2 regions of the Streptomyces sp. C11-1 genome follow, and region 2 is predicted to be linked to the other one. Evidence: riboswitches for the same ligand, from Rfam matches in the RefSeq annotation. Region 2 holds a riboswitch; the other holds the start of a gene.
What was found. Region 2 has a riboswitch for cobalamin ahead of RI138_RS05695 (cobalamin biosynthesis protein). Riboswitches for the same ligand answer to the same signal wherever they lie in the genome.

Region 1 (4,313 bases), 5.1 Mb from region 2:
GATCACGGCCCGGTCCGCGACGCCTGGCATGATCGGCAGACATGGCAGACACGGCTGATATCAGCGAGGCACCACGGCACGTTCTCGTCATCGGCATGGGCGCCGGTGACCCCGACCATCTGACCCTCGCCGCGGTGAAGGCCATGCGCCGGGCCGATGTGTTCTTCGTCCTCGGCAAGGGCCGCGAGAAGGAGTCCCTGACCCGGCTGCGGCGCGACATCCTCGACGAGCACCTCACCGGCCCCTACCGGGTCGTGGAGGCCGAGGACCCGTGGCGCGACCGCACCCAGGACGACGGTGCGCGCTACGCCTCGGCCGTGCACGACTGGCGCCGCCGCCGCGCCGACATCTGCGAACGCCTGATCATCGAGGAGCTCGCGCCGGGGGAGTGCGGGGCCTTCCTGGTGTGGGGCGACCCGTCCCTGTACGACAGCACGCTCGCGATCCTGGCGGACATCCGGGGCCGCGGCACGGTGAATTTCGGCCATGAGGTGATCCCCGGCATCAGCAGCGTCTCCGCCCTCGCCGCCCGGCACCGCGTCACCCTGAACCGGGTCGGCCGCCCCATCCGCATCACCCCCGGTAGACGGCTCGCCCAGGGCTTCCCCGAGGACGACGGCGACATCGTGGTGATGCTCGACGGCCACGAGACCTTCACCCATCTGACGGGCAGGGGTCTGTGGATCCACTGGGGTGCGTACCTCGGCACCCCCGACGAGATCCTGGTCTCCGGCCCGCTCGACGAGGTCGCCGGCCGGATCAGCCGGCTGCGCGCGGAGGCCCGCGAGCGGCACGGCTGGATCATGGACACCTACCTGCTGCGGCAGGGGCGGGACGAGGCGGAAGGGGCGGGCCGCCCGGCGGAAGGCGCGGACGGCTCTGGGGGCGGCCCGCTCGGCTGACCGGCCGGCGTCAGCGCCGGGACTCGTGTTCCCGGATGACGCCCAGCCCGTGGCCGAGGCTCGGGCACTCGGCGCTCAGGTCGTCACCCCGCACCAGGTAGTTGTGCACCCGGCCGTCCGCCGGCCGCTCGATCGCGCGGTACTGCGTGCCGTTCACGGTGATCGTCCAGTCGTCGCCGTCCTGGGCCCACCCAACTGTCTTCTTCATATGGCGTTTTCCGTTCCTCGGTCGGCCCCGCCGGGGGTCGGCGGGCCGTGTAGTGGGAAGAAGAACGGCTTTTGACGCTCTGTGGTTCCGCCTTTCCTACGCCATTCGGTTACATCTGGGTCTCCGCCCCCGCACACCCAGAGGGGGCTTATTCGGGCACCCGTGTCTCACCTCACCGTTCGAAGTGTGAACAACGGTGTGCGCCCGGCGGTCTCCCCCTTAGGGTGACCGGTGCAGCTGGTTCGCCCTGTCCGCCAGGCAGGGAGTCGTAAGAGGGAACCCGGTGGGAATCCGGGACTGCCCCGCAGCGGTGAGTGGGAACGACCGCCGTCATACGCACTGGGCCCGGCCGGGTCTGGGAAGCGACGGCCAGTAGGTGTCTGCCCCGGCAGGCGTGCCCGCGAGTCCGAAGACCTGCCCGTTGCCCGCACGTGACCGTTCGCGTGCGGAGTTCCCGGTGACCTCGTGGGCGGGTCGGCGTAACCGTCAGGCGGACGGACACGGTCCAGTGTGTCCTGCTCTCCGCCCGATGCGTCACCCCTTCGTGTCCGCGTCCCGTCCCGGGATCAGCAAGCAGCCACGCTCGCGAAGGAGAGTCACGTGACAGCGAAGCCCGCAGCCGCGGCAGCACGGGCCACCGTGTACGGCTACCCCCGCCAGGGTCGGAACCGTGAACTGAAGAAGGCCATCGAGGGCTACTGGAAGGGCCGCGTCGACGCGGACACCCTCCGGCGGACCGCCGCCGAACTGCGCCGGGGAACCTGGCGGCAGCTCGCCGAGGCCGGAGTCCACGAGGTGCCGACCGGTGATTTCTCGTACTACGACCATGTTCTGGACACCAGCGTCATGGTCGGCGCTGTCCCCGCGCGGCACCGCGACGCCGTCCGCTCCGACGCCCTCGACGGATACTTCGCCATGGCCCGCGGCACCCAGGACGTCGCGCCGCTGGAGATGACGAAGTGGTTCGACACCAACTACCACTACCTGGTGCCCGAGCTCGGGCCCGACACCGTGTTCACCGCCGACCCCGCCAAGCAGGTCGCCGAGTTCAAGGAAGCCCTCGCGCTCGGCCACACCCCGCGCCCGGTCCTCGTCGGCCCCGTCACCTACCTCCTGCTCGCCAAGGCGGCCCCCGGTGTCGCCGCCGGCTTCGAGCCGCTGACCCTGCTGGACCGGCTCCTCCCGGTGTACGCCGAAGTCCTCGCCGGCCTCCGCGCGGCGGGCGCCGCATGGGTGCAGCTGGACGAGCCCGCCCTCGTCCAGGACCGCACCCCCGCCGAACTGAACGCCGCCGCCCGCGCCTACCGCGAGCTGGGCGCACTCGCCGACCGGCCCAAGCTGCTGGTCGCCTCCTATTTCGGGCGGCTCGGCGACGCGCTGCCGGTCCTGGCCAAGGCCCCCGTCGACGGACTGGCGGTCGACTTCACCGAGTCCGGCGCGGGCAACCTCGACGATCTCGCGGCGGCGGGCGGCCTGCCCGGCAAGCGCCTGGTCGCGGGCGTCGTCAACGGCCGCAACATCTGGATCAACGACTACGAGAAGTCGCTCGCCACCCTCGGCACGCTTCTCGGCCTCGCCGACCGCGTCGACGTCTCCGCCTCCTGCTCCCTTCTCCACGTCCCGCTGGACGCGGACGCCGAGCGCGACATCGACCCGCAGATCGCCCGCTGGCTGGCCTTCGCCCGGCAGAAGACCGAGGAGATCGTGGTCCTGGCCCGCGGCCTGGCCGGCGGCACCGGCGCCATCGCGGCCGACCTGGCCGCCAACCGCGCCGACCTGGCCTCCCGCGCCGGGGCCGCGCTCACCCATGACCCGGCCGTCCGGGACCGTACGGCGGCCATCACCGGAGCCGACGGCCGCCGCTCCCAGCCGTACCCCGAGCGGGCCGCCGCCCAGCGCGCCCACCTCGGGCTGCCGCAGCTCCCGACCACCACCATCGGCTCGTTCCCGCAGACCACCGAACTGCGCACCGCCCGCGCGGACCTGCGGGCGGGCCGGATCGACGAGGCCGGGTACGAGGAGCGGATCAAGGACGAGATCCGCGAGGTCCTCTCCTTCCAGGAGAAAGCCGGGATCGACGTCCTTGTGCACGGCGAGCCCGAACGCAACGACATGGTCCAGTACTTCGCCGAGCAGCTCACCGGCTACCTCGCCACCCGGCACGGCTGGGTCCAGTCCTACGGCACCCGATACGTCCGCCCGCCGGTGCTCGCCGGGGACATCTCGCGGCCCGAGCCGATGACCGTGCGCTGGACCACCTACGCGCAGTCGCTGACCGAGCGCCCCGTCAAGGGCATGCTCACCGGCCCGGTCACCATGCTCGCCTGGTCCTTCGTCCGCGACGACCAGCCGCTCGGCGAAACCGCCCGCCAGGTGGCCCTCGCCCTCCGTGACGAGGTCAACGACCTGGAGGCGAGCGGCACTTCGGTTATCCAGGTCGACGAGCCCGCGCTCCGCGAGACGCTGCCGCTGCGGGCCGCCGAGCATGCCGCGTACCTGGAGTGGGCGACCGAGTCCTTCCGGCTCGCCACCGCCGGGGTACGGCCGGACACCCAGATCCACACCCACATGTGCTACGCGGAGTTCGGTGACATCGTCCAGGCCATCGACGACCTCGACGCCGACGTCATCAGCCTGGAGGCCGCCCGATCCCATATGCAGGTCGCCCGCGAACTCGCCGCCCACGGCTACCCGCGTGAGGCCGGGCCCGGCGTCTACGACATCCACTCCCCGCGCATCCCGAGCACCGAAGAGGCGGCGGCCCTGCTGCGCAAGGGACTTGAGGCCATCCCGGCCGAGCGGCTTTGGGTGAACCCCGACTGCGGCCTGAAGACCCGCGGCTGGCCCGAGACCCGGGCCTCCCTGGAGAACCTGGTCGCCGCCGCGCGGCAGATCCGCGCGGAGCTGCCCACCGAAGCGGCGTGATCCGCCCCGGGGCGGGAGCGGCCACCGCTGCTCCCGCCCCGGGACGTTCCCGTACGGCCGGTGAATGTCCGATCCCGCTGATGACGTTCCCGTGCGGGCCGGGGAATGTCCGAGCCCGCTGATAGCGTGCCGCTTCCGGATCGAAGATCACGAAAGGGCTGCGGACGTGCGGGAAGTGACGTGTCATGAGGTGGACGCCCGGCGCTTGGGCGAGGCGTCGGAGGGTATCGTCGGGCGCGCCGTGGGGCGGTGGCACTGGATGCGCTACGACGACCCGG
Region 2 (4,313 bases):
CGGCAGCAGCCCCAGCCCGTCCACGACCCCCGCCCGCGACTCCACCTCGTCCTCGATCCGCTCACCGAGCACCTGGAACCCGCCGCAGATCCCCAGCACCGGCCGGCCCTCCGCCGCCCGCCGCACCAGCGCGTCCGCGAGACCCCGCTCGCGCAGCCAGGCCAGCGCCTTCACCGTGCCCCGCGTCCCGGGCACGACCACCAGGTCCGCGTCGGCCAGCTCCTCGGCCCGGTCCACGAACCGCACCACGACGCCCGGTTCGGCGGCCAGCGCGTCCACGTCCGTGAAGTTCGACATCAACGGCACCGCGCACACCGCGACCCGCAACACGTCCTCACCGTGCGGGGGAGCCACGACCGACTCCCGTACCGCACCCCGCAGGGACACCCGCAGGCCGTCCTCCTCGTCGATGCCGAGTCCGTGGGCGTACGGCAGAACTCCGTACGTCCGTCGCCCGGTCAGCCCGTACAGCATGTCCAGCCCCGGTTCCAGCAGCGAGACATCGCCCCGGAACTTGTTCACCAGGTAGCCCGCGACCAGCGACTGGTCCTCGGCGCCGAGCAGCGCCGTCGTCCCGAAGAACGAGGCGAAGACCCCGCCCCGGTCGATGTCCCCGACCACCAGCACGGGGAAGCGGGCCGCCCGCGCGATGCCCATGTTCACGATGTCGGTCCGGCGGAGGTTGATCTCGGCCGGCGAACCGGCCCCTTCGCAGATCACCGCGTCATAGGCCGACCGCAGCTGCTCCAGGCAGTCCGTGACCGTCCCGAGCAGCGCCTCCTGACGCCCCCCGTGGTAGCCCCGGGCGCTCATCTCACCGACCGGCCTGCCCATCAGGACCACCTGGCTGGACCGGTCGCCGCCCGGCTTCAGCAGCACCGGGTTCATCAGGGCGGTCGGCTCCACCCGGGCCGCCTGCGCCTGCATCGCCTGGGCGCGCCCGATCTCCGCGCCCTCGCGGGTCACGAAGGAGTTGAGGGACATGTTCTGCGCCTTGAACGGCGCGACCTTCACGCCCCGGCGCACCAGCCAGCGGCAGATGCCCGCCGTGACGACGCTCTTGCCCGCGTCCGATGTGGTCCCCGCGACCAGCAGCCCACCACTCATGCCCGCTCCCGTTCCCGTACCGCGTTCCGTGCCGGACCGTTCATGACCGCCCCCGCCTTCGTCCCGCAGCCGACCGCCCGGCGGCCCGCCCCGCGACCATCCGCGCCGCCACGCACACACCCAGGGCCAGCGCACTCACCCGGCGCGACAGCCGCACCGCGCGTTCGATGTCGTCGCCGCGCACGTCCCGGCCGGACTCCCCGTTCAGTACGGGCCGGTGCTCCACGCGCCCCGCGTACGCCAGCGTTCCCCCCAGTCGTACGCCGAGCGCCCCCGCGAACGCGGCCTCCACCGGTCCCGCGTTCGGGCTCGGGTGGCGCCCCGCGTCCGCCTTCCAGGCGCGTACGGCCTCGGACGGCCGCCCGCCCGCCACCACGGCCAGCGCGGCCGTCAGCCGGGCGCCGGGCCACCCAGCGAGGTCGTCCAGGCGAGCCGAGGCCCATCCGTAACGGCGGTGGCGGGGCGACTTGTGGCCGACCATCGCGTCGAGCGTGTTCACGGCCCGGAAGCCGACGAGTCCGGGCACCCCGCCGACGGCGCCCCACACGAGCGCGCCGACGACGGCGTCCGAGGTGTTCTCGGCGACCGATTCCACGACGGCGCGGGCGATCCCAGGCCCGTCCAGGGAGTGCGGGTCGCGCCCGCACAGATGCGGCAGCCGTTCCCGGGCGACCTCAAGGTCCCCGGCGGCCAGCGCGCCCCCGATGGCGCGGGCCTCCCGGCCCAGCGACGTACCGCCGACGACCGACCAGGTGGCGGCGGCGGTCAGCGCGACGGCGAGCGCGGGGCGCTCCCGTACCGCACGGGCGGCCAGCGCGGCGGCCCCCACGGCGCCTCCGGCGCACATGAGGGTGTGCAGCGCGCCCCGGCCCCGGTCGTCACGCCACAGCAGGGACTCCACCCGCGCGGCGGCCCGGCCGAACCCGGCGACGGGGTGGCCCCGCCGGGGGTCGCCGAAGAGCGCGTCGGCGACCATTCCGGCCGTGGCGCCGTACGCGAAGAGGCGATCGGCACGCACGGCTCAGCCCGTCGTGGGTCGGGGCGTTCCGGAGTGAGGGGGCACTGGATGCGGCGCACGGCGGCCGGACATGGCATAGGTCCTTAACTCAGGGTCCGCGCCCTGGTTCGACGAGAGCGGCGACGAGAGTCTCCTGGCTCCCGGATCCGCAGCTCCCCCGGCCTTCCAGCCCGTGCGCGACGGGCCGTGACATCCGGTGTCCCGACAGGTCGTGACGTCCGGTGTGGGGGAGTGCTCCCCGGTGACAGTGGCGGGACCGCGCCGGATTCGCACCGGCTTCCTCTGCTGTCGCCGTGAATGGCTCCGGCAGTCCACCACGCTGCGAGAACAGCCGTCAACTTGCTGTTGACCTGCGGAGGCCAGGTGTGCGCAGACGCACATCGGGCCGGACACACACGAGGTGTGTCCGGCCCGATGAGGGGTGCCGTGGGACGCGTCAGGCGACGATCAGATAGATCCCGTACGAGACCGCCGCCGCGCACGCCGCGAAGCAGGCGTACGCGCTGGTGCGCGCCAGCGCGGCGGTACCGCCGGAGGCACCGCTCCCGGAGCCGCTGCCGCCGGCCGGGGCCGACAGCTTGGAGAGGGCGACGATGCCCAGGGTGAAGACGCCGACCAGCGCGACGGTGATCACGAGACTGACACCGAAGACGGAGGCGAGAGCTGCCCAGTCGATTTTCATACGGATCTGTCCTTACACCGTGGCCGCGGGGCGGGGCGTGTCGTCGGGTGCCGCGGCCGGGGCCGGGATGGTGGTCGAGAGGTCGGAGACCGGTGCGCCCGCGGGGGGCGGGGAGACCGCGGCGATGGCGGTGGTGACGACGCCCTGCGGCTCGTTCGCCGCCGCTTCCTCGGTGTCGTTGACGTTGGTGTGGTCGACCGGCTGGCGGCGCGAGGCCAGCCAGATGGCGAAGGAGCCGCCGACCAGGATGGCCGCGGTGACGGCGACACCCCAGGGGCCCTGCTTGGTGAGGAACTCGGCACCCGCGCCGACCAGACCCGCGGCCGGGAGCGTGAGGCCCCAGGCGACGAACATCCGGGTGGCGGTGGACCAGCGGACCACGCCGCCCTTGCGGCCGAGGCCCGCGCCCATCACGGCACCCGAGCAGGACTGGGTGGTGGAGAGCGAGAAGCCGAGGTGCGAGGAGGCCAGGATGACGGTCGCCGCGCTGGTCTGGGCGGCGAAGCCCTGCGGCGGCTGGAGGTCGGTCAGGCCCTTGCCCATGGTGCGGATGATGCGCCAGCCGCCGAGGTAGGTGCCGAGCGCGATGGCGACACCGGCGGAGACGATGACCCACATCGGCGGGTTGGAGCCGGGGGCGAGGACGCCGCCGGTCACCAGGGCCAGGGTGATGATGCCCATCGTCTTCTGGGCGTCGTTGGTGCCGTGGGCGAGCGAGACGAGACCGGCCGAGGCGATCTGCCCGGTCCGGTAGCCCTTGGCCGTCGACTTGAGCTGGTTCGGGTCGGTGACGTTCCGGTTGATCCGGTACGTCAGCCGCGTGGCCAGCATCGCTGCGAGACCGGCGACGAGCGGAGCGGCGATCGCGGGCAGCAGCACCTTGGTGACGACGGTGCCGCCGTTGATCGAGGACCAGCCGGCCGACATGACCGCGGCGCCGATCAGACCGCCGAACAGGGCGTGGGAGGAGCTGGAGGGCAGGCCGACCAGCCAGGTCAGGAGATTCCACAGGATGGCGCCGACGAGCGCCGCGAAGATGACCTCGGTTCTGATGCCGTCTTCGTTGACGATCCCGCCGGAGATCGTCTTGGCGACCTCCACCGACAGGAAGGCGCCGATCAGGTTGAGAACGGCGGACATCGCCACCGCTGTCTTGGGCTTCATCGCGCCGGTCGAGATGGTGGTCGCCATCGCGTTGGCGGTGTCGTGGAAACCGTTCGTGAAATCGAACACGAGAGCTGTTACGACCACAATCGCAAGCAGCAGCGTGATGTGTTCCATTTACCCAGGCAATCGTTCGGCGTCAGTGGCTCGTGGACCGTAGGCAACCTGGGTGAACGGAAGATGAACTGAGCAGGGCGCTGTGGTGACCCCAACCAGGGGCGACTGATTCCGCTTGTGTGCGGGAGGGGCGGTGGGAGTCCCCTGGGGCGCCGTCTGGTCTGCCCTTTACCGCTCGTTGGTGAAGTTTTTGGCGGGCGTTTCCGGCCCCGGAAGAGATCCCGG

Region 1: linked by a shared signal. The riboswitch ahead of metE (5-methyltetrahydropteroyltriglutamate--homocysteine S-methyltransferase) and the one ahead of RI138_RS05695 (cobalamin biosynthesis protein) in region 2 are both predicted to bind cobalamin.

What each region holds. Positions count from the first base shown of each region.
Region 1 is NZ_CP134500.1:6,426,411-6,430,723, forward strand. Features, by position in the region: gene cobF (precorrin-6A synthase (deacetylating)) at 60-902, shown strand; gene RI138_RS28400 (hypothetical protein) at 913-1,110, opposite strand; cobalamin riboswitch at 1,332-1,546, shown strand; gene metE (5-methyltetrahydropteroyltriglutamate--homocysteine S-methyltransferase) at 1,711-4,035, shown strand; gene RI138_RS28410 (Imm49 family immunity protein) at 4,202-4,313, shown strand, end outside.
Region 2 is NZ_CP134500.1:1,298,578-1,302,890, reverse strand. Features, by position in the region: gene RI138_RS05700 (cobyric acid synthase) at 1-1,107, opposite strand, end outside; gene RI138_RS05695 (cobalamin biosynthesis protein) at 1,148-2,125, opposite strand; cobalamin riboswitch at 2,253-2,407, opposite strand; gene RI138_RS05690 (hypothetical protein) at 2,562-2,807, opposite strand; gene RI138_RS05685 (inorganic phosphate transporter) at 2,820-4,088, opposite strand.